3 regions of the Hafnia alvei genome follow, and region 3 is predicted to be linked to each of the others. Evidence: predicted binding sites of a transcription regulator. Region 3 holds the regulator's gene; each other region holds the start of a gene.
The links. Region 3 encodes PhoB, which activates phosphate uptake and scavenging genes when phosphate is short. Its sites were predicted from a motif close to CTGTCATAAAACTGNCNNAT; they were not measured.
Positions count from the first base shown of each region.

Region 1: the regulator PhoB is predicted to act here: its motif matches at 7,149-7,168, upstream of glpT (glycerol-3-phosphate transporter).
Region 2: the regulator PhoB is predicted to act here: its motif matches at 3,517-3,536, upstream of phoA (alkaline phosphatase).

Region 1 covers NZ_OZ061315.1:4,270,904-4,280,792, forward strand. Annotated here, with positions in the region: gene treC (alpha,alpha-phosphotrehalase) at 1-551, opposite strand, end outside; gene treB (PTS trehalose transporter subunit IIBC) at 607-2,022, opposite strand; gene glpC (anaerobic glycerol-3-phosphate dehydrogenase subunit GlpC) at 2,822-4,021, opposite strand; gene glpB (glycerol-3-phosphate dehydrogenase subunit GlpB) at 4,018-5,289, opposite strand; gene glpA (anaerobic glycerol-3-phosphate dehydrogenase subunit A) at 5,279-6,934, opposite strand; gene glpT (glycerol-3-phosphate transporter) at 7,382-8,737, shown strand; gene glpQ (glycerophosphodiester phosphodiesterase) at 8,814-9,889, shown strand, end outside.
Region 2 covers NZ_OZ061315.1:861,521-871,409, forward strand. Annotated here, with positions in the region: gene aas (bifunctional acyl-ACP--phospholipid O-acyltransferase/long-chain-fatty-acid--ACP ligase) at 1-1,028, shown strand, start outside; gene lplT (lysophospholipid transporter LplT) at 1,025-2,233, shown strand; gene AB3Y96_RS04115 (NADP(H)-dependent aldo-keto reductase) at 2,279-3,319, opposite strand; gene phoA (alkaline phosphatase) at 3,578-5,032, shown strand; gene AB3Y96_RS04125 (polysaccharide biosynthesis protein) at 5,362-6,198, shown strand; gene AB3Y96_RS04130 (TerC family protein) at 6,250-6,966, opposite strand; gene mutH (DNA mismatch repair endonuclease MutH) at 7,067-7,753, opposite strand; gene rppH (RNA pyrophosphohydrolase) at 8,465-9,001, shown strand; gene ptsP (phosphoenolpyruvate--protein phosphotransferase) at 9,014-9,889, shown strand, end outside.
Region 3 covers NZ_OZ061315.1:3,392,307-3,402,195, forward strand. Annotated here, with positions in the region: gene AB3Y96_RS16115 (RHS repeat-associated core domain-containing protein) at 1-591, shown strand, start outside; gene AB3Y96_RS16120 (sel1 repeat family protein) at 606-1,061, shown strand; gene AB3Y96_RS16125 (hypothetical protein) at 1,375-1,458, shown strand; gene AB3Y96_RS16130 (hypothetical protein) at 1,478-1,822, shown strand; partial or broken gene AB3Y96_RS16135 (RHS repeat-associated core domain-containing protein) at 1,988-2,649, shown strand; gene AB3Y96_RS16140 (hypothetical protein) at 2,659-3,000, shown strand; gene AB3Y96_RS16145 (hypothetical protein) at 3,361-3,633, shown strand; gene AB3Y96_RS16150 (Imm58 family immunity protein) at 3,868-4,197, shown strand; gene AB3Y96_RS16155 (PstS family phosphate ABC transporter substrate-binding protein) at 4,335-5,288, opposite strand; gene phoR (phosphate regulon sensor histidine kinase PhoR) at 5,288-6,637, opposite strand; gene phoB (phosphate response regulator transcription factor PhoB) at 6,870-7,559, opposite strand; gene sbcD (exonuclease subunit SbcD) at 7,789-9,063, shown strand; gene AB3Y96_RS16175 (SbcC/MukB-like Walker B domain-containing protein) at 9,060-9,889, shown strand, end outside.

The DNA.
Region 1 (9,889 bases), 880 kb from region 3:
GCTTTCAGTGCTTCACGCACCGGCGGATGCTCCCAGTTGAGATCTGCCTGCTGCGGCGCGAATAAGTGCAGATAATATTTCTCTGCGCTTTCAGACCATTGCCACGCGTTGCCGCCAAATTTAGACCGCCAATTATTCGGCAACGCCTGCGCTTCACCGTCACGCCAAATATAAAAATTATGCTTCTCGTGGCTAGGATCCTGCGCCGCAACAAACCATGGATGCTGAGTCGAGGTATGGTTAAATACCATGTCCATCACGATACGCATTCCACGCTGATGGGCTTCATCAACCAAGCGCTCAAAATCTGCCATCGTTCCATAATCAGGATTGATGGCACAGTAATCAGCAACGTCATAGCCATTATCAATCTGCGGCGATGGATAAACCGGCGTCAGCCACAGTGCGCTCACGCCAAGGTTTTGCAGATAATCCAGACGCTGAATAATCCCGTTGAGATCGCCCGTGCCGCTGCCGGTACTGTCTTGAAAACTTTTCGGGTAGATTTGATAAATCACACCGTTTTGCCACCACGGCACTGTTTCGCTCATCGTCATATTCCTATATTCACTCTACGGCCACGAGACTCGCAGCCGTATTCATTCGTTATACTGGCAACTCGCCGCGTTTCTGTTTGCGCTTATAAATCAAAATAGTAAGGGCAAGAGGCACCACAATCGCAACCACCATCGCCACGGCATAAATTCCCCAGAATTTCGGTTGGATAGAGAGGATACCCGGCAATCCACCCACGCCGATGCCGTTAGCCATCACGCCAAACAAACCGCAAATCAATCCGGCGCAGGCACCGCCAATCATGGCGCACAGCATCGGGAAGCGATATTTAAGGTTGATGCCGTACATCGCAGGCTCGGTAACGCCGAGGTAGGCAGAAATCGCCGCAGGCACCGAAATTTCACGTTCGTTAGCTTTCCGGCTAATGAAAATAATCGCCAACACGGCAGAGGCTTGAGCAATATTCGACAGCGCGATAATCGGCCATACCGGCGTTCCGCCCATGCTTTGCACCATCTGCATATCGATCGCCAGCGTTGTCTGATGCACGCCGGTGACCACCAACGGCGCGTACAGGAAGCCAAACAGCGCCGCGCCAATCGGAGCAAAACTGCCGGTCATCACCGCTTTCACACCCCAAGCAACGCCGTCGCCGATCATGCGGCCAAACGGGCCAATCAGGGTATGCGCCAAGAACACCGCCAGAAGCAACGACGTCACCGGCACGACCACCAGATACAGATAATCTGGGATTAGGCGCTTCAAGCGGGTCTCAATCCAACCCAAGGCCAAACCCGCCATCACGGATGGAATCACCTGCGCTTGGTAGCCAACTTTTTCAATCGTGAACCAGCCAAAATTCCATACTTCAGGCAGCTGCTGGCCCAGCATGTATGAATTCATCAACTGTGGAGAAACCAACGTAATCCCCAGCACAATACCGAGGATCGGCGTACCGCCCATCTTCTTCACCGTTGACCAGCAAATTCCCACCGGCAGATAGAAGAATATCGCTTCGCCCAGCAGCCACAGGAAGTCATAAACCGTTTTCCACGCCGGGTGTAATGCCGTCAGCGGTTGCCCATCTACCAACGGGATGTCGCCGATCACATTACGGAAACCAAGGATCAAACCGCCGCTGATTAACGCAGGCAGTAACGGGAAGAAGATCTCGGCAAAATGCGAAATCGCAATTTCCCACCAGCTCATATTCTGGCGAGCGGCTTTTTTAGCCTGCTCTTTGTTACTGGCATCGACGTGTGCCGTGTTAATCAACGCCTGATACCAATCACCTACGTCCGTGCCAATAACGACCTGAAATTGCCCTGCATTGGTGAAACAGCCCTTCACCATCGGCAATTCTTCAATCTTTTTAGGCGCAGCCAGCGCCGGATCGTTCAGTACAAACCGCAGTCGGGTAAGGCAATGACTGACGGTAGCAATATTTTCACGCCCGCCCACCAGTGCGATCAGCCGATCAACCTGATCTTGTTTTACCTTGCTCATATTGAGTACCTGTAGAGTCGTTCTGATTTCAGAGTAACGTGGATCGGCGCCATACATTCGATCCATAAAAACTGAGTTGCATAAAGCGTAGTCACAATGACTCTTTTATGAAACGGGAACGTTCCCGAAACTAGGTGTTGATCACAAGAATTGTGGTGGGGGAGGAGGGAGGGGGAGGAGAATAAAGGGCAAGAAATTGCGGATTTATCTTCTATGGTGAAAGATTTCGTACGCCAGTCTCTCTTAGAACAGTTAAAGGTTTCGTACGCCGAATATACCGAGTTTCACATAGACATAGTGCTGGCGTCCGAGCAAGGCGGCTCAATCGCCGCCGCCTTGCATCCGGGCTTGGCACCGTTCCTCAGCCTGCTTCGCAGGTTCCCTCATCTCGTCATTCCGGCTTTAACGGAACGAACGACAATCGGCATCCATGCCTCCGTCGTTCTTTTGCCGACGTCCAGTCGGCGAATCCTAGCCTGCATTCCTCGATTCGGCTGAAGAACAACGTGCCGGAAAAGACAAAAGACAAAACCCTATCTGGTTTCTTGTTTAATTTTAGGTGGTTAGAGCAGTGGAAACAGGATGTTTTCACTAGGGGAGGAGGCGCCAGGGATGGCGCATGCCGACCCGGCGCGGAGATGGCATCTCGGATAAAAGCGCGCGAGTTGAGAGCCCCCGCGCAACGGGGCTCTCATCGGACGCCTACGCCATTGGTCTCATGGGAGCACATTTGCTCACTGGCGGACGAAATCTTTCACTGATCCAACATATACAGCACTAGCGACTGGCGGGCGAAACCTTACCCCAACGCCCGCGCCAGCAACGAAATCGGATGCTCGCATTTCTTACTCGTCGACATCTCAATCTGCCACTTGCAGGTTTCGCAATCCGTTACCACCAGATCCACCCCGCTCTCTTCGATCTGGCGGAATAACCCAGCGCCAATTCCCTGCGATGTTTCATAGTTCTCTTTCTTGAAACCATAAGTTCCTGCAATACCACAGCATTGGGAATCTAGAACCGTCAGCTCCACGCCGGGGATCATTTGCAGCAGCGCCAGCGTATACGGCGTCCAGCCCATTTTTTCCATATGACACGGCGTGTGGTAAGCGATCTTCATCGGCGTCGATTTCAGCTTTAACTCACGCCCACCGTCTAATAATCGATAGAGATAGCGCGTTGCCAGCTCAACGTGTTCACGCACCTGTGTGGTATCCACATCCAGCACGTGCGGATATTCATCACGGATGGTAAATGCACAGGTTGAGGAGGTTGCAACCACCGGAATACCTTTGCCAATCACGGCATCGGTCAAAGACTCTGCGTTAACGCGAGCCTGCTTTTTCGCCTGTTCGATAAATCCATTCGCAATCAGTGGTACGCCGCAGCATTTCTCACGCTTCAACAGCTGCACGCCGATACCCATGGCGTTAAACACGCTGACCAAATCTTTGCCGAGCTGCGGATGGTTATAGTTAACGAAACAACCGTGGAAGAACGCCACCTGTTCGGCGAACTTAGCCTGTTCTGCGGCCTGTTTTTTGTACCAGTGACGGAATGTCCCCAGCGAATATTTCGGCAACTCGCGGCGATGGTCGATCTTCAGTGCTTTGTCTAACAGCTTGCGCACCGGTTTAAGACCGGTGGTCATATTCACAATCGGCGCGAACGGCGTTGATAGCGTCCCCATCAGATCGGTATGGCTGAGAATCGCATCACGCAGCGTTGGTTTATGCTGGCTATAATTCGCTTTAGCTCGTTGAATAATATCGCCAATTTTTACGTCTGACGGACAAGCAACCTCACAGCGTTTGCAGTTGGTACAGTATTTCAATGCATCATCATAAAGCAGAGGATCTTTCAAACGCAGGCGTTCACCGTCTGGCCCCGCCTGCTTTGGCCCTGGATAATTCGGGTTAACCTTCGCCACCGGACAATAAGTAGTGCACACCGTGCACTTAATGCAGTTTTCGAAGCTGTTATCTGCGAGCAGGTTCATAGCGCACCCTCCGCTTTTGCCAAAATATGTTCTGCCGCATGCAGCGCCGTTAGCATTGATACTCCTGCACCACAGCCTTGCTGAATAGGGTCGTATCCCCCTAGAACGGCACCAATCACCCGTAGATTACTCACTGCTTTACCACCTATCGTTGGGCGCAACTGCTCATCGGTACTCACACCAAACTGCAAATACGGCTGAGGCGCGAACATATTTTCAGTGCTCCAGCTAGCACGTTCGTTTTCACTAATAACGTCTAAGCCGAACACGGGCTCAGTAACACCGTTGAAATCAGCCTTGAGTCCATTGCTGAAGAAACTGCCGCTCGCCAGAACCACATTTTTTGCCCGTAAAGGAATATCGGTGTGATTACGCGTGTAAATTCTCGCCTCTTTACCCTCGTCCAGATCGGCTCTTAACACCGCATCACCGGGCATAATCACCCCGCCCAACGCCTGAAAACGACGGCGTAGCAGATGATGCAAACGCATTCCCAGCACCGATGGCGGCAGCGTTGGCAGTAGCAATAGCGGCACCCTTACCCGCGAACGTAAATGTTCTAATGCATCAGCTTGTTCCATACCCACGCAGGCAGGCATGATGATGGCATCCACCTGCTGGGCAAGGCGGTTAAGTTCGTCAATCAACAGCTGTTGGTTTTCAGGCAAATCCAGCACTCGCGCTATATTCACCGCGCGGAATTCACTTGGGTTATTGCGTAAACGATCTAACGCGGGCAGCGTGAGCTCCGCAATTTTGGTTTCCACGCCCTGCTCGGCTAACGAATTCGCTACCAAATGCGGCTGAAAATCGAGGAACCCTTCAATACCGGCAACCAGCACGCGTTCCCACGGCAGCGGCTGCTCCAATGCGCTCACCGGCACTTCGTTTGGGCTCAGCCACGTTGCTCTGCGCGTTCCCAACGGCGTAACACGTAAATGGTTTTGTTGGCAGCTTCCAACCAATGCCAGCCCGCTGCGCTCCAGTAAACGTTCAGATTCAGCCGCATAACGCACCACCGCATCATGGCCCATTAAGCTATAAGGATGCTGCGGCGCCTGAGCCGCCAGAGAGGCCAACGCGGCTAGCGGTTGCTCAACTGCGCTGCCGTCGGGCAGATGGCATAACAAATCCAGCGAACCAGAAGAAAAATGCAGCGCGCTTTGACCCGAACTTACAATGGCGCATTTTTGCCCAGCCTCGGCTAATCGAATACCGCACAATAGCCCTGCTAAACCGCCGCCAATCATTACCGTGTCAAATTTCATTGTCATTCTCCTGAACGTCCTGATTCAGCGCGGGTGCTTCCATGCCGCATAAACCTTGATAAACCCAAGCCGTAAATTCGCTTTCGCGCAGCGCGTCGCCCCACGCTATTGGACGCACGCCTTTCCAACGTTCATTAAGGAAATGAGAGAGCTGATCGATAGATTGCTTCGGCGTGGTAACTTTAAAACGATTAAGCAGACCCGCGGCGCGGCAGGCGCAAAGCTCGCCCTGACAGGTGCCCATGCCGACACGGGTACGTCGGCGTAAATCCACCAGATTATTCACCGTCAGAGAATCAACCGCATAGCGCACTTCCCCAGCGGTTACGGCTTCACATTCACATACCAAACTGTTGCTAAGACGATCGCCGGCCAGCATACGATCGGCGCGATCGCCATGGCGATAAACCGCCGAACCTCGGATCGTGGCAGGTAACGAAATCACCTTACGCAGCGTCTCTTCAGCTGAATGTTGCGATCCCGGCAGTGCTTCAGTCGCCGTGGTACACGCAGTTGTAATACCGAGTTTCTCGCAGACTTTATCCGTGGCCCACTCCGCCATCAGGCGATAGGTCATCAGCTTGCCGCCGGTGATCGTGATAAAACCTTCTAGACCATCACGAACCGCATGATCCAGCAGCACAATGCCACGGCTCACGTTACGTCCGCTTGGGTCGTCATCGCTGGCAACCAACGGGCGCACGCCCGCATAGGCGCGCAAAATTCGCGTTCTCGCCAATTTAGGCGAAAGCTTCTCGCCCTCGCGGATCAAGATATCGACTTCTTCCGGCGTCACGATCATGTTGTCGATCTGATCGTAATCAATGTGCGTTGAGGTGGTGCCAATAAGCGAAATGGTATCGCCCGGAACCAAAATATCGGCATCGGCTGGCTTGCGGCAGCGGTTGATCACCATATTGTTGATGCGATGACCAAGGATCAACAGCGCGCCTTTGGCTGGGAACATACGTACCCGCAAATCGGCATACTCAGCAATATGCTGGCCCCAGATCCCTGCGGCATTCACCACGATTTGCGCATGAATCTCATAACTTTCACGCGATTTATGGTCGATTACGCGCACGCCGGTAATGCGATCGCCATGGCGTAATAATCCGCTCACTTCATGATAGGTCAGCACCTGTGCGCCATGCTCGCGCGCATCCAACATATTGGCGGCGGTGAGGCGGAATGGGTCGACGGTACCATCGGGCACGCGTACCGCGCCAATCAGAGCGGGGTTGGCCGCTGGCTCAAGGCGCAGCGCCTCTTTAGGATCAATGGCCTGAGCATCAATGCCCGCCTTCTGGCAGGCTTCGATAAAACCAGATTGAAAACCCAAATCATCTTCAGGAAGCGTGATAAACAGGCCATCTGAGCGTTCAACGCAGTGACGGGCAATGCGCTTAAGAATTTTGTTTTCTTCAATACATTCACGCGCGGATTCGCCGTCGGTTACCGCATAACGCGCACCGCTGTGCAAAAGGCCGTGATTGCGTCCCGTTGCGCCAGTCGCAATGTCGTGACGCTCTAATAAAATACAACGCAGGCCGCGGCGTGCGCAGTCACGTGCAATCCCTGCACCGGTCGCACCGCCCCCGATGATGATGACATCAGTTTCTTGTGTCGCTGGGCTTTGTAGCATGTGTGGCTCCCGACCTTATTCACAACAATGAATGTACTGATAAATAATTGTGCTTATTAAGACATAACCCACACAGAAATTGTTTGATAAGGAGCAAATACGCGCACAAAACGAAAGTGATTAGCGCGTATTTCACCATTTTTGTGATCATTATCACTAGATACATATGATTTTTGGTTTCAAAAAATTAACTAACCGCTCAAAATCAGCATCGCATTCATAAAACTGTAACAATTTGCGCGATCTCTCACAGTAACGAAATGCGCGTTTGAATACTCTACGCTCGAAAAAGAAAATGGAATGACCACCACTAAACGGAAAATAGCGTAAGAAAACACCATTGCTGTTCTATTTTTTTGTTGGCACACAGCAAACCTTAACCGGGCTCACTGGGGAATCGGTTCAGGATACATATAAAGAAGAGAAAGCCATCGGAGGCATATCTACATGTTAAGTATTTTTAAACCCGCGGCGCACGCGAAGCGCTTGCCAGACGCACAGGTCGATCCGACCTATCGTCGTTTACGTTGGCAGATCTTCATGGGGATCTTCTTCGGATACGCCGCCTACTATCTGGTGCGTAAAAACTTTACGCTAGCAATGCCGTACCTTATCGAACAAGGTTTCTCTCGTGGCGATCTAGGCTTTGCCCTTTCAGGGATTTCAATCGCGTACGGCTTCTCGAAGTTCATTATGGGTTCCGTCTCTGACCGTTCGAACCCACGCGTGTTCTTACCTGCCGGCCTGATTCTGGCCGCCGCCGTGATGCTCTTTATGGGCTTTGTGCCATGGGCAACCTCCAGCATTGCAGTGATGTTCGTTCTGCTGTTCCTGTGTGGTTGGTTCCAAGGAATGGGATGGCCTCCATGTGGCCGTACCATGGTTCACTGGTGGTCACAGAAAGAGCGTGGCAGCATCGTTTCCGTGTGGAACTGTGCGCATAACGTCGGCGGCGGCCTGCCTCCACTGCTGTTCCTGTTGGGGATGGCGTGGTTTAACGACTGGCACGCTGCGCTGTATATGCCAGCCATCGCAGCCATTGTTGTTGCTCTGATTGCCTTCGGCCTGATGCGCGATACTCCGCAGTCTTGTGGTTTGCCACCGATTGAAGAGTACAAAAACGACTACCCGGATGATTACTCTGAGAAAGCCGAAGAAGAGCTGACCGCTAAGCAAATCTTCATGCAGTACGTGCTGCCGAACAAACTGCTGTGGTACATCGCTATCGCTAACGTGTTTGTTTATCTGCTGCGCTACGGCATTCTGGATTGGTCTCCAACCTATCTGAAAGAAGTGAAACACTTCGCGCTGGATAAATCCTCTTGGGCTTACTTCCTGTATGAATATGCGGGTATCCCAGGCACGCTGCTGTGTGGCTGGATGTCGGATAAAGTGTTCCGCGGAAACCGTGGTGCCACCGGCGTGTTCTTCATGGTTCTGGTCACCATCGCCACCATCGTTTACTGGATGAACCCAGCGGGCAATCCAGGCGTCGATATGGCTTGTATGATTATCATCGGCTTCCTGATTTACGGCCCAGTGATGCTCATCGGCCTGCACGCCTTAGAGCTGGCACCGAAAAAAGCAGCGGGTACCGCAGCGGGCTTTACCGGTCTGTTCGGTTATCTGGGTGGTTCGGTTGCAGCGAGCGCCATCGTGGGTTACACCGTTGACTTCTTCGGCTGGGACGGCGGCTTTATGGTGATGATTGGCGGTAGCATCCTCGCCGTTATCCTGCTGTTAGTCGTGATGATCAACGAGAAAAAACATCACGAAGAAATCGCGGCAAACCGCGGAAACTAATCTTTAAAAAGTTTCACTAGGCCGTGTCGTTGCTTCCTGCGCCACGGCCTTTTTTATAAAAATAAGGAAAACCTCTATGACCCTACGACTAAACACCATCATGGCAGGATTGCTATTAAGCGGCACGCTGGCGATGAGCGCACAGGCCGCCGATAAAGTGGTTATTGCGCACCGTGGCGCGAGCGGCTATTTGCCTGAACATTCCCTGCCTTCTAAGGCCATGGCTTATGCCCAAGGCGCAGATTTTCTCGAGCAGGATTTGGTGATGACCAAGGACGACAAATTAGTCGTTCTCCATGACCACTATTTGGATCGCGTGACCGATGTTGCCGACCGCTTCCCCGACCGCGCACGTAAAGATGGGCGTTACTACGCGATTGATTTCACTCTTGATGAAATCAAATCGCTGAAATTCACCGAAGGTTTTGACATCAAAGACGGCAAGCGCGTGCAAAGCTATCCAGGCCGTTTCCCGATGGGCAAGTCTGATTTCCGCATCCACACCTTTGAAGAAGAGATCGAATTTGTCCAAGGGCTTAACCATTCAACGGGCAAAAATATCGGGATTTACCCAGAGATAAAAGCGCCTTGGTTCCACCAGCAAGAAGGCAAAGACATCTCCACCAAAGTGCTGCAGGTGCTGAAGCAATACGGCTACACCGGCAAGAACGACAATGTTTATCTGCAATGTTTCGATCCAAACGAGCTTAAGCGCATCAAAACCGAGTTAGAACCTAAGATGGGTATGGATCTCAAACTGGTTCAGCTGATTGCCTATACCGACTGGAATGAAACCTATGAGAAAAAACCAGACGGCACATGGGTGAACTACGACTACGACTGGATGTTTAAACCGGGTGCGATGAAGCAGATTGCGCAATATGCTGACGGCATTGGACCGGATTACCATATGCTGGTGGGTAAAGATGCCACCCAAGCTAATCCAAAGCTCACGGCGATGGTGACCGATGCTCACGCCGCGAAAATGGTGGTGCATCCTTATACCATTCGCGTTGACGCCTTGCCGAGTTACGTTAGCAACGGCGATCAGCTTTACGATCTGATCTACAACAAAGCGGGCGTTGACGGCGTATTCACTGACTTCCCAGACAAGGGCGTTCAGTTCCTTGAGAAACAGGGACAACATAAATA
Region 2 (9,889 bases), 2.5 Mb from region 3:
AGGGCGTGGTGCATTCTCACGCTAGCCTGATGGCTAACGTTGAGCAAATTCGTACCGTGGCTGACTTCACGCCCGCAGACCGTTTCATGTCGGCTTTACCGTTGTTCCATGCCTTTGGTTTGACCGTTGGTTTGTTCACGCCGTTGATGACCGGCAGCCGCGTTTTCCTCTATCCAAGCCCTTTGCATTATCGCGTAGTGCCGGAGCTGGTCTACGATCGTAACTGTACCGTGCTGTTTGGCACCTCGACGTTCTTGGGCAACTATGCGCGTTTTGCTCATCCTTATGATTTTGCTCGCTTGCGTTACGTGGTGGCTGGCGCTGAGAAGCTATCGCCACATACGGCGCAGGTTTGGCAGGACAAATTTGGCATTCGCATTCTGGAAGGCTATGGCGTGACCGAGTGTGCGCCGGTGGTGGCGATTAACGTGCCAATGTCGACGAAAGTCGGCAGCGTTGGTCGAATTTTGCCATCGATGGAAGCCCGCTTAATGAAGATGACCGGCATAGAGCAGGGTGGGCGTTTGCAGCTGCGCGGGCCAAATATTATGAAAGGCTATCTGCGGGTCGAGAATCCAGGCGTGCTGGAAGTTCCACAGGCGGAAAATGCTGACGGCGTGATGGAAGCGGGTTGGTATGACACCGGCGACGTAGTTACGTTAGATGATAGAGGCTATTGCGTTATCCGTGGGCGAGTTAAGCGCTTCGCTAAGTTAGCGGGAGAAATGGTATCGCTGGAAAGCGTGGAGCAGTTGGCCTTAAAAGTGTCTCCCGATCATGAACATGCGGCGTCATCGCGCAGTGACAGCAGCAAAGGCGAAGCGTTGGTGTTGTTTACGACCGATGCTGAATTAAGCCGTGACCGCCTGTTAAAACAGGCGCGTGAAAGCGGTGTGCCAGAACTTGCTGTGCCACGCGATATTCGTTTCCTTAAACCGTTGCCGGTATTAGGGAGCGGGAAAATTGATTTCGTTACCCTACGCCAAATGGCCGAGAACAAAGAGACAGCAACCGGAGAAACAGCATGAGTGATGCAGTAAGTCCGACAGCGCCGTTGTTAAACCGCAGCATGAAGGCGGTGATTCTGGCGCAGTTTTTCTCGGCGTTTGGTGATAATGCGCTGTTGTTTGCCACCCTCGCGGTGATCAAACAGCAGCTCTATCCTGATTGGAGTCAGCCGGTTTTACAGATGGCGTTTGTGGCGACTTATATCATTCTAGCCCCGTTTGTGGGGCAGTTTGCCGACAGCTTCTCCAAAGGGCGAGTTATGATGGTTGCCAATGCGCTGAAACTGTTGGGCGCGTTGGTTATCTGTTTTGGCTTTAATCCGTTCTTGGGATATACCCTCGTGGGTATTGGTGCTGCGGCATATTCTCCGGCTAAATACGGCATTCTTGGCGAGATCACCAGCGGCGATCAGTTGGTGAAAGCCAACGGATTGATGGAGGCCTCCACGATCGCGGCGATCCTCATTGGGTCGGTGGCTGGCGGCATGATGGCGGATCTCAATGTGATCGCGGCATTGGCGCTGTGCGTATTGGTTTATGGCGCGGCGGTGGCAGCGAACTGGTTTATCCCGAAGCTGAATGCGGCGCATCCTGCGAAATCATGGAACCCTGCCCGTATGGTGTCGATCTTCGGCAATGCATGTCGGGTGTTATGGAACAATCAGGAAGCACGTTTCTCGTTAATTGGCACCAGCCTATTCTGGGGCGCAGGCGTTACGCTGCGTTTTCTGTTAGTGCTGTGGGTGCCGGTGGTGCTGAACATCACGGATAACACCACGCCAACCTTGCTGAATGCAATGGTTGCGGTGGGGATTGTGATTGGTGCAGCGGCAGCGGCCAAACTTGTGACGCTCAGTACGGTGAAACGCTGTTTGCCTGCGGGCGTTTTGATTGGCGTCGTGGTGGCATGGTTTGCGATGCAAAGTAGCCCATCGGTTTCTTATGCGTTGCTCGTGCTGGTAGGGATTTGCGGCGGTTTCTTTGTGGTGCCGCTAAATGCGTTGCTGCAAGAGCGTGGAAGACACAGCGTAGGCGCGGGTAATGCTATCGCGGTACAGAATCTGGGTGAAAACACCGCCATGCTGCTGATGCTTGGTCTGTATTCGCTGGTGGTAAAAATCGGTGTCCCGGTTGTGGGTATCGGCGTGGGCTTCGGCGTTGTTTTTGCTTTGGCAATCGCGGGCGTCTGGGGATGGGACGTTGTGCGTAGAAAGCGTGGAATTTAAAATGCTTTAAGTGCCCTCCCGGTAAAGGGAGGGCTGTTTTCGCGCTTACGGTGCCGGATAAGTAAACCGGCTATGAATTTCATCAATAGCCTTCAACACATCTTCGTTTAGCACCAAATTTCTGCTTTCAATATTACTCTTCAACTGTTCCAGCGTGGTTGCGCCCAGCAAGGTGCTGGACACAAATGGCTGCTGACGCACAAACGCCAATGCCATCTGCGCGGGATCTAACCCATGTTTTTTCGCCAGTGCGACATATTCGGCGACGGCACCTTCGGTTTGTTTGCTGGTGTAGCGAGTGAAGCGGCTAAACAGCGTATTACGCGCCGTCGCGGGTTTCGCCCCATTGAGGTATTTGCCGCTTAAAGTGCCGAAGCCTAAGCAGGAATAGGCCAGCAGCTCAACGCCTTCATATTGGCTGATTTCAGCTAATCCCACTTCAAAGCTGCGATTGAGCAAGCTGTAGGGATTTTGGATGGAAACGATACGTGGCAGATCGTGTTTTTCCGCCAGCTGTAGGTAGCGCATGACGCCCCAAGGCGTTTCGTTAGAAACCCCGATGTAACGAATTTTACCCGCACGAACTTGTTCAGAAAGAGCTTCTAAGGTTTCTAGAATAGTGACGGCAGGCTTCTGTTCGGTATAGCGATAACCAAGCTGGCCAAAGCAGTTGGTTGGTCGCTGTGGCCAATGTAGCTGGTAAAGATCGATATAGTCGGTATTGAGTCGCTTTAAGCTGGCATCCAGCGCAGCGCGGATATTTTTACGGTCGAGGGCTTGTTCAGGACGAATACTGCTGTCGTTGTTGCGCACAGGGCCGGTGATTTTGGTCGCCAGCACAATTTTTTCACGGTTGCCTCGTTTGGCAAGCCAACTGCCAATATAGGCCTCGGTCAGACCTTGAGTTTCTGGGCGAGGCGGCACCGGATACATTTCTGCAGTATCAATCAGGTTAATTCCGCTGGCAATTGCCAGATCGAGTTGAGCGTGGGCATCAGCTTCGCTGTTTTGTTCCCCGAACGTCATGGTTCCTAAGCCCAGTTCGCTAACTTCCAGCGAGCTGTGTGGAATGCGGTGATATTGCATAGCTGAGCATCCTTCATAGATGGAACGTGTTCTTAGAGGATGGAACGTCATCCTCATTTATTTCTGCTACTACTTTAGCAAGATTATGCGGGCCTATACCCTTCATACTTGAAGCAACTCCAACTCCAATTATTTTGGGTATATATCTACCCCAATATTTCGAGGTTACGCCACATTGTCATATTTCTAGAACAACTCCGTCACAAAACCTTCACTAAGGCTTCTTATACTGCCTGCATCTTGAAGCACGACGCGTATATGCAGAGTATTTATTTACAAGGAGATAGTGAAGTGGCCTCTAATAAAATTTTTTCGTTGTCTATGTTAAGCCTAATGATGTTGATGCCACCGGCGCAGGCGGCTAATCCGGCACTAGCCGATTTAACGGCGCGTGCAGCCCAAGGAGATATCACTCAGTTTGGTGGTGCGCGACGCATGACGCAGGATCAAACCACTGCGCTAATTGCCTCTTTGAGCAATAAAACGGCCAAAAATGTCATTTTGTTGATTGGCGACGGCATGGGGGATTCTGAGATTACCTCGGCGCGTAACTATGCCGAAGGCGCTGGCGGTCAATTTAAAGGGATCGATGCGTTGCCGCTGACGGGGCAATACACGCATTACTCTTTAGATAAGAAAACCCATAAACCCGACTATGTTACGGATTCAGCGGCATCAGCGACCGCGTGGAGCACCGGTGTAAAAACCTACAATGGAGCTCTGGGCGTGGACGTGAACGGTAAGTCTCATCGCACCTTATTAGAGATGGCGAAAGCGGCGGGAAAAGCCACGGGTAACGTCTCAACGGCTGAGCTGCAGGATGCCACGCCAGCGGCACAGGCATCTCACGTAACCTCACGTAAATGCTATGGTCCAAGTAAAACGCTGGAGCTGTGTCCGGGGAATGCGTTGGAAAATGGCGGTGAAGGCTCTATTTCCGAGCAGCTGTTAAAAACCCGTGCCGACGTAACGCTGGGCGGGGGCGCTAAAACGTTCTCTGAAACGGCAAATTCAGGCGATTGGAAAGACAAAACGTTGATGCAGCAGGCCGAAGGACTGGGTTATCAGGTGGTTACGAATCTAGATGCGCTAAACAAACTAAGTGTCGCAGACCAGCAAAAACCAGTTCTGGGGCTCTTTTCTGATGGCAATATGCCGGTACGCTGGCAGGGGCCAAAAGCGACCTATCATGGGAATCTGGATAGCGCGCCGGTAACCTGTAGCGTTAATCCTGAACGCAGCGCTTCCACGCCGACGCTGGCACAGATGACTGAAAAAGCGATTTCGTTGTTAGATAAGAATCCAAAAGGTTTCTTCTTGCAGGTGGAAGGTGCATCGATCGATAAACAAGATCATGCTGCCAACCCCTGTGGGCAATTTGGTGAAACCGTTGATTTAGATGAAGCGGTGCAAAAAGCATTAGAATTTGCGCGCAAAGACGGTAATACCTTGGTGATTGTGACCGCAGACCATGCCCATTCAAGCCAGATTATTGCACCTGATAGCAAAGCGCCGGGGTTAACTCAGGCGTTAACCACCAAAGATGGCGCGGTGATGGCGATTAGCTACGGTAATTCTGAAGGTGATTCACAGGAGCATACCGGCACTCAGCTACGTGTCGCGGCCTATGGGCCACATGCGGGTAACGTCGTTGGCCTGACCGATCAAACCGATTTGTTCTTTACCATGCGCGATGCGATGGGGATTAAGTAACTGTTTATACCCATCATACTTCAAGCTGTATCTTTGTTGGCTGCGCTCACTCACCCGAATCACTGACTTGAGTAAGTTCATCGGGATTCGCTCACTTGCCGCCTCGATGTAACTCGAATTATTTTGGGTATATCCTTATTATATAAAGATAAGTATCGGAGATAGGATGGGGGGCCATCTCTATTTAACGGTGGGGAGGGGGGAGTTTCATGGGGCCTCCCCTAAAAATAGATAGTATTTAGATAAAGTAACTCTGCGGTAATACCTTATTGCATGCTATGTTTTGGCTATAAGTATTTTCATCGGCAGTATGTGTTGCGCGTTATCTTATGAAAGAAAATAGTCCAGCAGATAAACAATCCCTTGTTGAAAGTGAAGTCGGGGAACATCTCCGTTTCTATCGGCTTTGCGGGATAATGGCTGCAGCAAGTGTTGTATTTATTACCTTACTAACGGTATTGGTGTATCCAGAAAGCATGCACGAAAATGCCTATCGTATTGCTTGTCTGGTGTATGGTCCCGTCACACTTCTTTTACTTCTTGGTATGTTTAAATATCCAATGATATGTAGTTGGATATTATTTGCTGTTTTTCATACCATGCTATTGTATTTATTTATTGATGGCACGACGTTTAATCTCGTTATATCGACATTGTTTTCGTTATTCTTTTTATTGGGTGTCGTGGCGAATACCCAACTCCATCGTGGCCTCGAAAGGCCACTGTGGCTGGCGCAGCGCAGGTGCAAGCCTATCGGGTTATTGTGTTTAATTGCTCTACTGGCGGCTTTACTGAGCAGCGGATATGCGTTTCGTTGGATTGAAAAGAAAAAAGAAGATCCGTTGCAATGGATTGAATATCGTCGCGAAATGCTGAAACGCTATGTGGATGCGACTCCGCAGGCTGATACTCCGGACAGTATGTTTAAGCTGCGTCGGGTCAGGCTGGAAGGGAAAACGCTGGTGTTTGTTTTCCGTGTTATTCCGCCATCGGATGAGCCGATTGAAAGCACTTTAGCCAAACATGCCAAAGATGACTTTATTGCGCACTGCAATGAGAAAGGGATTCGTCATTACAATATGAAAATCATGTACGTATATCATGTTGACCAGCTCGAACATATCTTTGTAATGGATAAGAAAGACTGTGACCGATTAGGCAAATAAAAAAGGAGAACGAGAGTTCTCCTTTTTTATTTATGTATGAATAATCTGATATTAATCGCTGCTTTGTTCTTTTTTGCTACGCAGCAAGTTCAGCGCTTCAACCGTCATCGAGAAGAACATCGCAAAATAGATGTAGCCTTTGGGGACATGTATGCCGAAGCTTTCTAGGATCAGGGTAAAGCCAACCAGTATCAGGAAGGATAGCGCCAACATTTTTACCGATGGATGGCGGGCCACAAATTCGCCGATTGGGCGAGCGGCAAACATCATCACGCCTACGGCAATCACCACGGCCGCCATCATAATAAAGAGATGATCTGAAAGACCGACGGCGGTAATCACCGAATCCAAGCTGAAGATAATATCTAGCAGCATGATTTGCACGATGGCACCTAAAAACGAATGGACGTTGGTGGTGATGTCTTCGCCACCGCCCTCGATGGTCTCGTGGATCTCTTTTATCGCCTTATAAATCAGGAACAAACCACCTAACAGCAAAATCAGGTCGCGCGTGGAAACGGCATGACCGAACGCGCTAAAGAGCGGGTGTGTTAAGCGCACAACCCACGCAATCGAAGCTAGCAAGCATAAACGCATCCCCATGGCGGCCAGCAGGCCGATGCGGCGGGCTTTGTTTTGCTGTGCTTTAGGAAGTTTGGCGACAACCAGAGATAAGAAAATAATGTTATCAATGCCAAGGACGATTTCTAGAATAGTCAGCGTGCCGAGCGCTAACCAGGCATTGGGATCCACAATCCATTCAAACATGACTCAGTACTACCTAAATAAACGATAAACGAAGATTATACGCTTTCTTGACCGTTCAGGGATCCTATGAACGTAGTGAAATGCTGAGGTGAGTTTTACGTTATAGCAGAAAGTGGCGTGCGAGCAGGGCTGCGGTGAAGTTTTTCTTGAGGTAAAAACCGCGTGGGAGCGTGAGTATAGGTTCCCCATGTTCGCCAGTGGCTTCGGTTAACGCGCGGCTATTGGCCGCTTTAGGCCTGATTTGTAATACTTCGCCGTGACGAGCGGTAATGCGCTCGACTTTACCTAACACGATCATATCCATCAATTCTTCCCAATCGCGCTTGAGCTGCTCGTTTTCTTCTTCGTTGGGCGTCCACAGCAGCGGGCTACCGACTCGACGTTGTTCCAGTGGAATTTGCCGTTCGCCTTCGACAGGGATCCACAGCACGCGCTGTAGTTTGTGACGAACATGGCTCGACTCCCACGTTATGCCGCTGTTTCCTGTTAAAGGAGCCACGCAAACGAAGGTGGTTTCTAATGGTTTTCCGCGGCTGTCGATGGGGATTGTCTTGAGCTCAACGCCTATCTCGGGGAAGTCTTGCTCAGGCTTACTACCCGCGCTGGCACCGAGGTACAACTCTAACAGCATGCCAACCCAACCCTTATCCCGTTTCAAATCGCGTGGAATAGCGATGTTCGCTCTAGCCGCGAGTTCACCCAATGTATAACCGGCCAGTGACTGGGCGCGGTTTAACAGTTGTTGCACATTTTCAGGCGTGGTGGTGGGCAGTTGAGGTGTTGTCATCGTTGAAATTTCACTAATTTTACCAGAACTCACAAGTTGGTTAAAAAATGAGCTGCATGCTGTGAGTAAAATTTGGCGCCGAGTTATTTGCACCGAGCCGGAAATAATACCATGATTCATATAAGAAATTATCGAAATTTTCTTTTTTGCGGCAATTTCAAAAATTTGTTGTGCAAGACTAGACACCGACAATGAACAGGATCTTACACCTATTTATCCACAGATTTTTGGGATAACCCATTTATTTACCGATCACTGGTTTGATTTACAGGCTTGACGTAGGGGGTTTTTTGGGAAATTGCCGTCTCAGTGTGCAAGTTTGGCGAATAAGCTGTGGATAAAATCGCCATTGGACGATCTTTGAACAAGCTAAGATCCAAACCGTGCATAGCTCACATTTTTGCTTATTAGTGATATGATTGGTTATGCCTATTTTACTGATATATAAGATTAATGTCAGGATGTGTAAAACAGGTTGTTTTGAGCTATCCAAAGGTTTACATCACTTCCCCTGAAGTTCTACACAAATATATCCACAGAAAAAGTGAATAAAAACGATGTTGTGGAGCGAACAATGTTTATAACTATGGATGAATCTGTGAGTTATCCCAATGTTATCCGTTTTTTGCCCGATTTAATGCGGTGGTTTACCACCACAGGGGAGTGTGAAACAATCAGCCCATCTTGCGAATTTGCTATTGAGGTAGTCCAGTGATCGATGATGATGGCTACCGCCCGAACGTGGGTATCGTAATCTGTAATCGGCAGGGGCAAGTACTTTGGGCCCGTCGCTTTGGTCAGAACTCTTGGCAGTTTCCTCAAGGGGGAATTAATCCTGGAGAAACCGCCGAACAGGCGATGTACCGCGAACTGTTTGAGGAAGTGGGTCTGGGGCGAAAGGACGTTAAAATTCTTGCATCAACCCGTAACTGGTTACGCTATAAATTACCTAAACGTTTGGTGCGTTGGGATACAAAGCCGGTGTGTATCGGCCAAAAGCAGCGTTGGTTCTTATTGCAATTAATGTGCAATGAGTCTGAAATCAACATGCAAAGAAGTAGTACGCCTGAATTTGACGGCTGGCGCTGGGTCAGTTTTTGGTATCCGGTGCGCCAGGTTGTCTCATTTAAACGTGATGTCTATCGTCGGGTGATGAAAGAATTTTCGCCCGTGGTCATGCCATTACAGGAAGTGTTGCCGCCCACGACGCGCCCACCATCTCCTGCTTATCGCCGTAAAAGAGGTTAAGTGGCTTTAATCATGCTCACGCGTTTGCGGGAAATCGTTGAGAAGGTGGCTGCGGCCACCAGTCTGACTGATGCATTGGAAGTGCTGGTTGATGAGACGTGTCAGGCAATGGATACGGAAGTTTGTTCGATCTATTTGGCTGATAACGATCGTCAATGCTATTACCTGATGGCGACGCGTGGTTTGAAAAAGCCGCGCGGGCGTGTGGTGACGTTAGCTTTTGACGAAGGCATCGTTGGATTAGTGGGGCGTTTGGCCGAGCCAATTAACTTAGCGGACGCACCGAGCCATCCCAGTTTTAAATATGTTCCCAAAGTAAAAGAGGAGCGCTACCGCGCTTTTCTTGGCGTGCCGATGATTTATCGCCGCCAGCTGCTCGGTGTTCTTGCCGTACAGCAGCGTGAGTCTCGCCAATTTAATGAAACCGAAGAGTCGTTTTTGGTGACGCTGGCGACTCAGCTGGCTGGGATCCTTTCTCAAACCCAGCTTAACGGTTTGTTTGGCAAGCTGCGGCAGAGCAGGATCCGTGCGATCGCCGCCTCTCCCGGAATTGCCGTGGGTGAAGGTTGGATGGATGTTAGCCAGCCTTCGCTTGAACATGTCTACCAAGCTTCCACCCTAGACAGCGCCAGCGAGCGCGAGCGTTTGACGCAGGCCTTGGAAGAGGCGGCGGCAGAGTTTCGTCGCTTCAGTAAACGTTTTACGGCCAATTCGCAGAAAGACAGCGCGGCCATCTTCGATCTCTATTCGCATTTGATCAATGACGCGCGGCTTAAACGCGAGCTCATGAATGAGATCGACGCGGGATCCGTCGCTGAATGGGCGGTCAAGCAGGTAATTGAGCGCTTTGCCGAACAGTTTGCCAGTTTGCAAGATCCTTATATGCGT
Region 3 (9,889 bases):
GACCCGACAATAGGCCGGTATATTACTCAGGATCCGATTGGGTTATTTGGCGGGATGAATTTTTATCGGTATCCGCTAAACCCAAATCAAGACATAGATTCTTTGGGACTAGTTAGTTCAAATTTATATCCTAACGACACTGAAGCAAACAAACTTATTCATTCGATTGCCGATAAAATAAATATCCCTGGGGTCTTTACTGTTGGAGCTCATGGGCATCCTAAAATCATTCTTGATGAGCAAGGAGGCCTCTTGCCAGCTAAATTTTTAGCTGAGCTAATAAGAAAAAATAAGGACTATAAATCAGGAATGCCTATAAGATTATTTTCCTGTGATACAGGAAAAGGGGGAAGCGGTTCTTTTGCAAGTCAGTTAGCTAAGGAGCTTCAGACAAATGTAACTGCACCTGATTCTAAATGGACGGTCTGGGAAAAAACAGATGAGGGTGGTTTAACCTCCACATATACAGCACCAATGGACTCCATGGATGTAAATAGTAGTAATACAGGTAATTGGGTGACTTACGGACCATCAGGTGATGTAGTTTCTTCAGTTAAAGGTCGGGTTGAAAAACCCGGCGATATACATTGAAATTGGAATTATAGATGAAATTTTTACTCGTTATTTTAGTTATTATTCTAGTAACCAGCTCAGTTAATCTGGACGAGTATCAAAATAGCTCTAAAATAAAAATCAAGACATCATCAACTCCAATAGCTTATGATTTAGAAAAAAAATATAGAATAGACCTTGAAAAAAAGTCATCTAAGGGAGACTCTCAAGCATCATTTCGATTATATTTATACTACCTCTTAACGCTCAATAACATTGATAAACAAATGTTGTACTTAAAGAAATCAGCATATCAAGGGTATGATGTAGCCCAGTACAGTTACGGATATTTCTTATCAGGTGAACTCCCTGAGTACTCGAAATATTATAATCTCAATGAGGCTATTTTTTGGCTGGAGTTAGCAAAAAAAAATGGCAATAATAAAGCAAAACTCGAATTGGAAACACTCGAAAAACAAAAAACTCCCGTTATCATACAAAAAAAGTAAGCTTAGAGATTAAGCATCAGATTACTGTATTTATGGATCGACTAATCAGGGAATTATATTGATAAAGTGAAAATAATAAAACAAGAGGAGTAATGCACAAGTTTTATTAATACGGAGTGTAACTAACATAATCATGAGTAGTTCAATATTATGAATAGTCATTTATTACTCATCAGCACCAAATGCCATTAAGAAATGTGCAAAAAAATATGGTTTCGAGCCAGAACCAAGTAAAAATCTCTCCTGCAAAAGTTCCGGGCTATCAACAACTGATGCAGCTATTGCTACTGGTGCTACAATTGGCGCAGGGTGCATTGTATATAGAGTGATTCGATTTATACCTTCACTTGTGCCACCTCTTTGGTGGTCAATACCTGTAAACGCTGTTACTCCATGAGGAAAATGGAACCTATATGATCAGTGATTTCGATATAGTGAGCTCAATTGATTGGCATGATGGGGTTTTATTGGAAATAAAAACAACGCTCAAAGAATCTCATTTCAACATAACATTATTTACTTATGTTTATAAAAATGAAAATATTAGAGAGAAAATGATAGTAGAATTTTCTGATGTAGATCATTTAGTGTTAGCTATGGATTCTGTTGAGTTAATCGATAATCACAAGTCAGGAAATATAAGCAATGGATATATAAAAAAAATAAAAAACAAAAAGGTATATAAATTTTTTCTTTATCTTTCTGACGGAATGTTAAGCATGTCATTTAAAAACTTACAATTAGTTAAACCATTGGAATGATGAAATAAAAATGCCGGGGAAATTGATTTTTCTTTGGCATTTTTATTATCCTTGACATGTATTCAACGCACTAAATATTCAACCCGTTAGAACTTAACAATCTGCTATATTTGATGAAGTCTCTTCCATAATTTCTGCATCTCGTTAGATGCATAGAGAAAGGCGCTAAGTGAAAAAAACCCGCATCAGCTGCACCAGCCAATCAGAATGCAAGGTCAGCAATACGATGAAGAATCCGGCCTGCACTACAACCGCCATCGCTATTACGATCCGACGATAGGACGATAGGACGATAGGACGATAGGACGATAGGACGATATATTGCTCAGGATCCGATTGGGTTGAGGGGCGGGTTAAACTTTTATGGTTATCCGTTAGATCCTACACAATATATAGATCCATTAGGATTACATACATATATGTGTACCATACCCCTCCACACTCTAGGAGGAACTGGAACTCGTAGTGGCCCTGATATTTGGGGCAATCCATTCTACCATCAATATCTGTGTGTTGATGATGGTCAGGGAGGATATACGTGCGGTGGGCAGGATAGAACTGGGGCAGCAGTTTTACCAGGCAGTAAAGGCAAAGCAACTGATGATACATGGCCAACTGATGGCAATGGTGCTTGCAAAAAAGTTGATGATCGAGACTGTGTCGATGAATGCGTAAAAAATAGAATTAAAAGTAAAAAGAGACCGTGGTATCAGATACCTTTGGGTACTGATTGCCAAGATTGGTCAGATGATGTGCTTGACAGTTGTAAAAAGTCTTGTGATAGACCGTATAATTTACCTATGGGATGGTTTAATAAAATTGGATGATTTAATAAAGTGTTTATTCTAAAAATTTCTTGGGTAAGTATCTCTATTGTTGTTTTGAGCATTACCCTTTATTTTTATGATGGAACTAATAATAGTGATATAGAGATTTTTCTTTCCTACTCTATGCTTGTTCTATCATTCCCATCAGGACTTATAGTTTCAGCTTTTTTGTCTGGCGCTATTTACTTAATAGCGTTAATGGTTGATGGGGATCTCAATGGGCTTGAGGTTAATTATTTTTATCTGGTCATAGAATGGGGTATATTGTTTTTTGTTGGTTATATCCAATGGTTTTATGTTATTCCTATTTTGTATAGAAAACTGCAGAAAAGTAATTCCAGTAATCAATAAAATAATATTCATTGTCAGTTAAATTTTTTCACATATGCAATGTCAATAGGCATCAGCGACGCAGTTGCACTCGAAATTAGTTACATTCGTATGTAAGCATCTGGTGAACTCATATTGACAGAACGATCAAGGCAAGATCATGAATTACATTTTTGTTAAACTTTAAAATATAAAGTCATTAAATACATGTTTTACTAATTGGAGGCATTACCCTCTTCTTATTCTTAGTAAAAATACAGAATCGGGGCTCGCTACTCCAGCCCCAACTCCGCTCTTGCCTGTGCAACATCTGCCGCTAATGCCTTTACCTCCAGCAGGTTCTATACCTATAGAACCGTTTGTGTCTTAAAAGGATCGAATATGAAGTATCCAGATGGTAGTGATGTTTTACTGGGGGATATCGTTACTCTTGGGGGAGGAATAAACGGAGTCGTTGTTTGCAATTTTGAAAACAACGAGTTTGCTAAAGGTTTCGATAAAGATGAGTGGGGAGATTTTAATGTGGGGATAATGGTAGAATCTCCACAAGCTGGACTTGTATATTATTCAGGGGATTGTATTGATTTAACTCTGGTAAATAGATTTGCATCACATTCTTCTCATAAAAAAAGAAGAGCACGAAGCTATAAGTAAAAAAATCACAATATTTATCTGTTACGATAAGGTGGCCGTTACTGGCTTAAGCCTGCAATGAGGACATAATACACCGGTTGAACTGACATGTAGCCAAACGGCTGACCAACAGGTGGCTTATGATTACGCGGTTAGCGTGGCGAATAATAAAGAAAGGGATAAAGATAATTGGAATCCTTTTTCATCTAACCAATGTAGAACATTCTCAAAAAATGCATTCGAGGCAGCACAAAAATGAAATTAACAACTGTTATACTGATAACATCACTAGTAATATTATCAGTACTATGCACAGTTTTAACATATCTATGGATAGACCGCTCTATTACACTCGCATATGTTAATGCAAGTGTAGATTCAGAAGTAAGATCCAGAATTATCATCACTGATCTTATCGAAAGTGAATGGCGTGGGAAAAGTTTAAATGAAGTATATCAAAAACTAAGCACAGAAGTACAAAAGCATCCGGAGAAGAATATCGTGTTGAATAAAACAGAGAAAACAATTGAGTTTGATGAGCTCTCATTCTTTTTTGATAAAAACAGATTAAAAAAAATTGAGTAACCGACAAAGAAACATATATATTTTATTCTTTTAACTAAGCCTTAAATAAAGCCGCGATCGTTTAAGAACTCTCTATCAACTCCTATGAGAATATTTATTGTTGATAGGGAATAGCCGACACACAGAATCGGAGCATGCTACTCCAGCCCCAACTCTGCCCTCGCCTGTGCAACATCTGCCGCTGATAAAGGCATATAGCCGTCTTGTGACACCAGTTTTTGGCCCTGCGCCGACAGCACGCTGTCCATAAAGGCGGCGGTTAGCGGTGACAGAGGTTTTCCCGGTGCTTTGTTCACATAGATATACAGATGACGCACTAGCGGGTAGCGGCCTTGCACAATATTTTCCGCCGTCGGCTCAATCGCTGGGCCGCCAAACTGGCTCACCGCCAACATATGCACACCGCTGGCACGAAAACCGATGCTGGCATAGCCAATGCTATTAAGAGAACCCGCAACCGCCTGCACGACCGATGCCGAACCTGGCAGCTCGTTGACACGTGGGCTGAAATCGCCGTTACACAACACCTGCTGTTTGAAATAACCATAGGTGCCCGACGCCGAGTTGCGCCCATAGAGCGAAATGGCTCGCGACTTCCACTCTCCGCCCAAACCCAGCATTTTCCATTGGGTAATCGGCGTTGAATCACCACAGCGCAGCGTGCTGGAATAGATGCTGTCTAGTTGATTAAAACTGATTTCACGCAGCGGATTATCTTGATGTACCAACACCACTAAAGCATCTAAAGCCACGGGTATGGCTAACGGAGGATAACCATAGTGCTGCTCAAAAGCCGCGATTTCCGCCGCCTTCATAGGGCGACTCATCGGCCCTAGCTGAGCGGCGCCCGCAGCCAGCGCAGTGGGTGCGCTGGACGAACCCGCTGCCTGCAGCTGCACATTCACATTGGGGTTACTCTGCGAAAAGTTATTTGCCCACAGCGCCATCAGGTTCACCATCGTATCCGAACCCGCACTGGACAAATTCCCCGACAGCATCGATTGGCCGATCGCCATCGCGGGTAACGAGATAAAACCACAAACGACGCCAATCAGCGCCGCCTTCCATTGTTTGATTTGACGTCCCTGCATCAGATTTCCTTGCTCGGTAGCCCTTTCTGGCCTTTGTTTTTTTGCGCCACGCTCTCACCTGATAGTGGCACAATGAGATGCGGCGGCAGGGTAAACACGAAGCGCGTGCCCAGGCCAATTTCACTCATGATATTGAGCGTAGCTTCATGATGATTCAACGCATGTTTGACTATCGCTAGCCCCAAGCCGCTGCCGCCGGTTTGGCGCGAACGCGCTTTATCGACCCGATAGAAACGCTCCGTTAAACGCCCCAAATGCTCTGCTGCAATGCCGGGGCCATTATCGCTGACTTCGAACTGCGCACCTTGGGTAGTTTGCTGCCAGCAGACTTCAATTTTGGTGCCGTCCGGCGTGTGGTTAACCGCGTTGTATACCAGATTAGAAACCGCGCTACGCAGCTGATCGTCGTTGCCGAACACTTTCAGCTTATCGTTGATGCGGAAGGTGATTTCATGTCGACCGTTGCTCAACGACAGCGCTTCACGCTCGAGCATATGCAGCATCACGGGCACATCGACAATTTCATTCAGGGCAATCGGCGGAGCCGCTTCGATCTTAGAGAGGGTCAATAGCTGTTTCACCAAGCTGTCCATGCGCTTGGTTTGCTCTTGCATGGTCGCAAGCGCTTTTTGCCGCACCGGAGCCGCCATATCCTCATCGTTCATCATCTCGAGGTAGCCCTGCAACACGGTCAGCGGCGTTCGCAGTTCATGGCTTACGTTGGCAAAGAAGTTACGCCGAGTCCCCTCTAACTGCCGCGTTTGAGTCACATCGCGCGCCACCATCAACAGTTGACCTTCGGCATACGGCATCACCCGAAATTCAACGAAACGGCCATTATTGAGGTGCAGCGTGAGCGGTCGGGCAAAATCTTGCGATTGCAGATAATGCGTGAATTCGGGATAACGCAGAAGATTAAGAATGTGCTGACCATTATCCTCCGGCCAACGAAAACCGAGCAGGTGTTGCGCCAAGCCATTACACCAGAAAATATTGCCTTCTTCGGTCGTCATAATCACCGCATCGGGCAAAGACTCTGCGCCGCTGCGAAAACGTTTAATCAGCAGTGCCAGCTCGCGACGACGGCGTCGATTACGCTGCTGCATCTGATATAAACCATAGAACAACGGCTCCCAGCTTCCTCGCCCTGCGGGTGGGGTCATACTACGGTCGACCCATAGCCAGTGCGAGAGGCGCAGCTGGTTATAGAAATGCCAGCCTAAAAGCGCAGACACCGCAGCCAGCAGAAACCACGGCAAATAGCCGATCAGTAGCCCAAGGATCACCGCCGGAATGCAGCAAAACAGCAGCTCCAGCAACAGTCTTTTCCACGATAGGCGTTCAAGCACGATGTTGGCTCTTTGTTCTTAACAACATAGAAATAATAGACATAGTGATACCCAAAATCAGTGAGGCCCGATTAAGGGTCCCAATGCATAATCATACCGTTTACTTAAGCTCGATTTTAGGGGGAGTACACCGATGGGGTCGTAGCGGCGCAAGCCGCCGGAGCGCCCCGCGGTGTGCTAGACCCGTGTATCTCGATCTTTTAAACAAGCGTCACGGCATATGCATAGCGGGTTAGAAACGCGCCGAAAAACGATAGCCCGTCCCACGTACGGTTTGCACCATTTTATCATGCCCGCTCAGCTCTAGCGCTTTGCGCAGCCGGCGGATATGAACATCCACGGTGCGATCTTCTACATAAACGTTAGTGCCCCAGACATGATTTAGCAACTGCTCGCGGCTATAAACGCGCTCGGGGTGAGTCATGAAAAAATGCAGCAACTTAAACTCAGTGGGCCCCATATCCAACGGGGCTTCATTGGCCATCACGCGATGTGATGTCGGATCGAGGCTCAGCCCCTGCACTTCAATCACCTCTTCCACCGCCATCGGTGAAATACGGCGCATCACAGCTTTAATTCTGGCCACCAGTTCCTTGGGCGAAAAGGGCTTGGTGATGTAATCGTCTGCGCCCACTTCCAAACCGCGCACCCGATCTTCTTCTTCACCGCGAGCGGTCAGCATCATCACAGGAATTTCACGCGTTAACGCCTCGCGCTTCATATGCTTGATGAACTGGATCCCAGAACCGCCCGGCAGCATCCAATCCAGCAGCACTAAATCAGGATAAGGCTCAGAAAGTGAGTTCACCGCGCTGTCATAATCTTCGGCTTCAACCGGTTGGTAGCCGTTTTGCTCTAAAACAAAACACACCATTTCACGAATTGGCGCTTCATCTTCTACTACCAATATGCGTCTGGCCATTGTTAATCCTGCTTAAGTTTGGTTGCGGGCGCCATTATGCGTCAGATTTATGACAGATTTATGAAAAAAAACAATATGCCCAGCATCACTGTAATAAATGGTTTTGTAAACCTAGACCGATTATGGCCTTAGCGCCGGACATGGGTTCACCTCCCCTCGAGATTGCGTATAATCAATTTTATTCTCGGTAGTGACCCACGCTACGCACAGCAAGGACAGCAGAACTCTTATGCGTCTTATCCATACTTCAGACTGGCACCTTGGTCAGCATTTTTATACCAAAAGCCGTAGCGCTGAACATCAGGCCTTTCTGCGCTGGCTCATTGAACAAGCATCGGCGCATCAAGTCGATGCCATTATTGTGGCTGGCGACGTATTTGATACCGGTTCACCGCCGAGCTACGCGCGCGAGCTGTATAACCGCTTCGTGGTGGAATTACAGTCAACGGGCTGCCAGTTGGTGGTGTTAGGTGGCAACCATGACTCGGTAGCCACGCTGAATGAATCTCGCGATTTATTAGCCTGCTTGAACACCCAAGTTATCGCCAGCAGCGCAGGCGATTTACAGCATCAGGTATTGCCGCTCAAACAGCGCAATGGCTCCGTCGGCGCTATTTTGTGCGCGGTGCCATATCTGCGCCCTAGAGATATCCAAATCAGCTTAGCGGGGCAATCTGCCGCAGAAAAACAAAACGCCCTCCAGCAGGCTATCGCTGCGCATTATCAGTCGTTGTACGATCTGGCCGTTGCCGAACGCGACGCCTTAGGCGGAAACCTGCCGATTATTGCCACCGGACATCTCACCACTATCGGTGCCAGCACGTCCGACTCGGTGCGTGATATCTACATTGGCTCACTCGATGCGTTCCCTGCCTCCGCGTTTCCTCCTGCCGATTACATTGCGTTGGGCCATATCCATCGCCCCCAGCGCGTGACCAGCAGCGAGCATATTCGCTACAGTGGCTCGCCGATCCCCCTTAGCTTCGATGAACTAGGCAGTGAGAAAAGCATCTGCTTAGTCGATTTCTCAGGGGCTACGCTGGAAAAAGTGACGCTCATGCCAGTCCCCCAGTTTCAGCCAATGCAGCTCATCAAAGGCAGCATTGAGCAAATCGAGCAACAGCTCGCCGCATTTAAACCCACCACGGCGGATCACGGCGAGAGCGAAAAACCGGTCTGGCTGGATATTGAAATCAACAGCAGCGCCTATTTGAACGATCTCCAACGCAGGATCCAGCAGCAGGCAGAAAACCTTCCCGTTGAGGTGATTTTGCTACGCCGCAGCAAAGAACAACGCTTGAGCGCCCTCACGCGCCAAGACAAAGAAACGCTGAGCGAGCTGAGCGTCAGCGACGTCTTTGAGCGCCGTTTGGCGCAGGAAGAAACCGACGATGAAGCGCTGATCGCACAGCAATCGCGCATTCGAAATCAATTCCATCAGGTGCTGGATGAGCTGGTGTTAGAACAACAGCAAGACGAGACTCGCGTGGAGCATGACGCATGAAAATCCTCAGCCTACGATTAAAAAACATCAACTCGCTCAAGGGCGAATGGAAGATCGATTTCACCCGTGAAGACTTTGCCAATAACGGCTTATTTGCCATCACGGGCCCAACCGGCGCGGGCAAAACGACGCTGCTTGATGCACTCTGTTTAGCGCTGTATCACCAAACGCCGCGTTTGAAAGTGTCACCAACGCAAAATGAACTGATGACACGCGGCACCGCAGAATCACTGGCCGAAGTTGAATTCGAAGTTAAAGGCGTTGGCTATCGCGCTTTCTGGAGCCAGCGCCGTGCCAATAACAAGCCAGATGGCAATTTACAAACGCCAAAAGTAGAGCTCGCGCATATTGCCGATGGTGAAATCATCACCGATAAAATCCAAACCAAGCTGCATAAAATTGCCGATATTACCGGTTTGGATTTTGGCCGTTTCACCAAGTCGATGATGCTGTCACAGGGCCAGTTCGCCGCCTTCCTCAACGCCGATCCGGCCGAGCGAGCTGAATTACTCGAAGAACTCACCGGCACCGAAATTTATGGGCAACTATCCGAACAAATATTCCAGCGTTTCAAACAGGCAAAAATCGATCTAGATACGCTGCATGAACGCGCCGCAGGCGTAGAGCTGCTCAGCGAAGAGGCGTTAAACCAGCTCACCGAGCGTTTATCCCAGTTGCAACGTGAAGAACAGCAGCAAACGTCGTTGCGCCAAACGCTGATGACCGACCTCCATTGGCTGCAAAAAAGCCAAGAGCTCAGCCAAAACCGAGAACAGTGCACTCAGCGCGTTACCGCAGCATCGCAGCAATGGCAAACCGCCCAGCC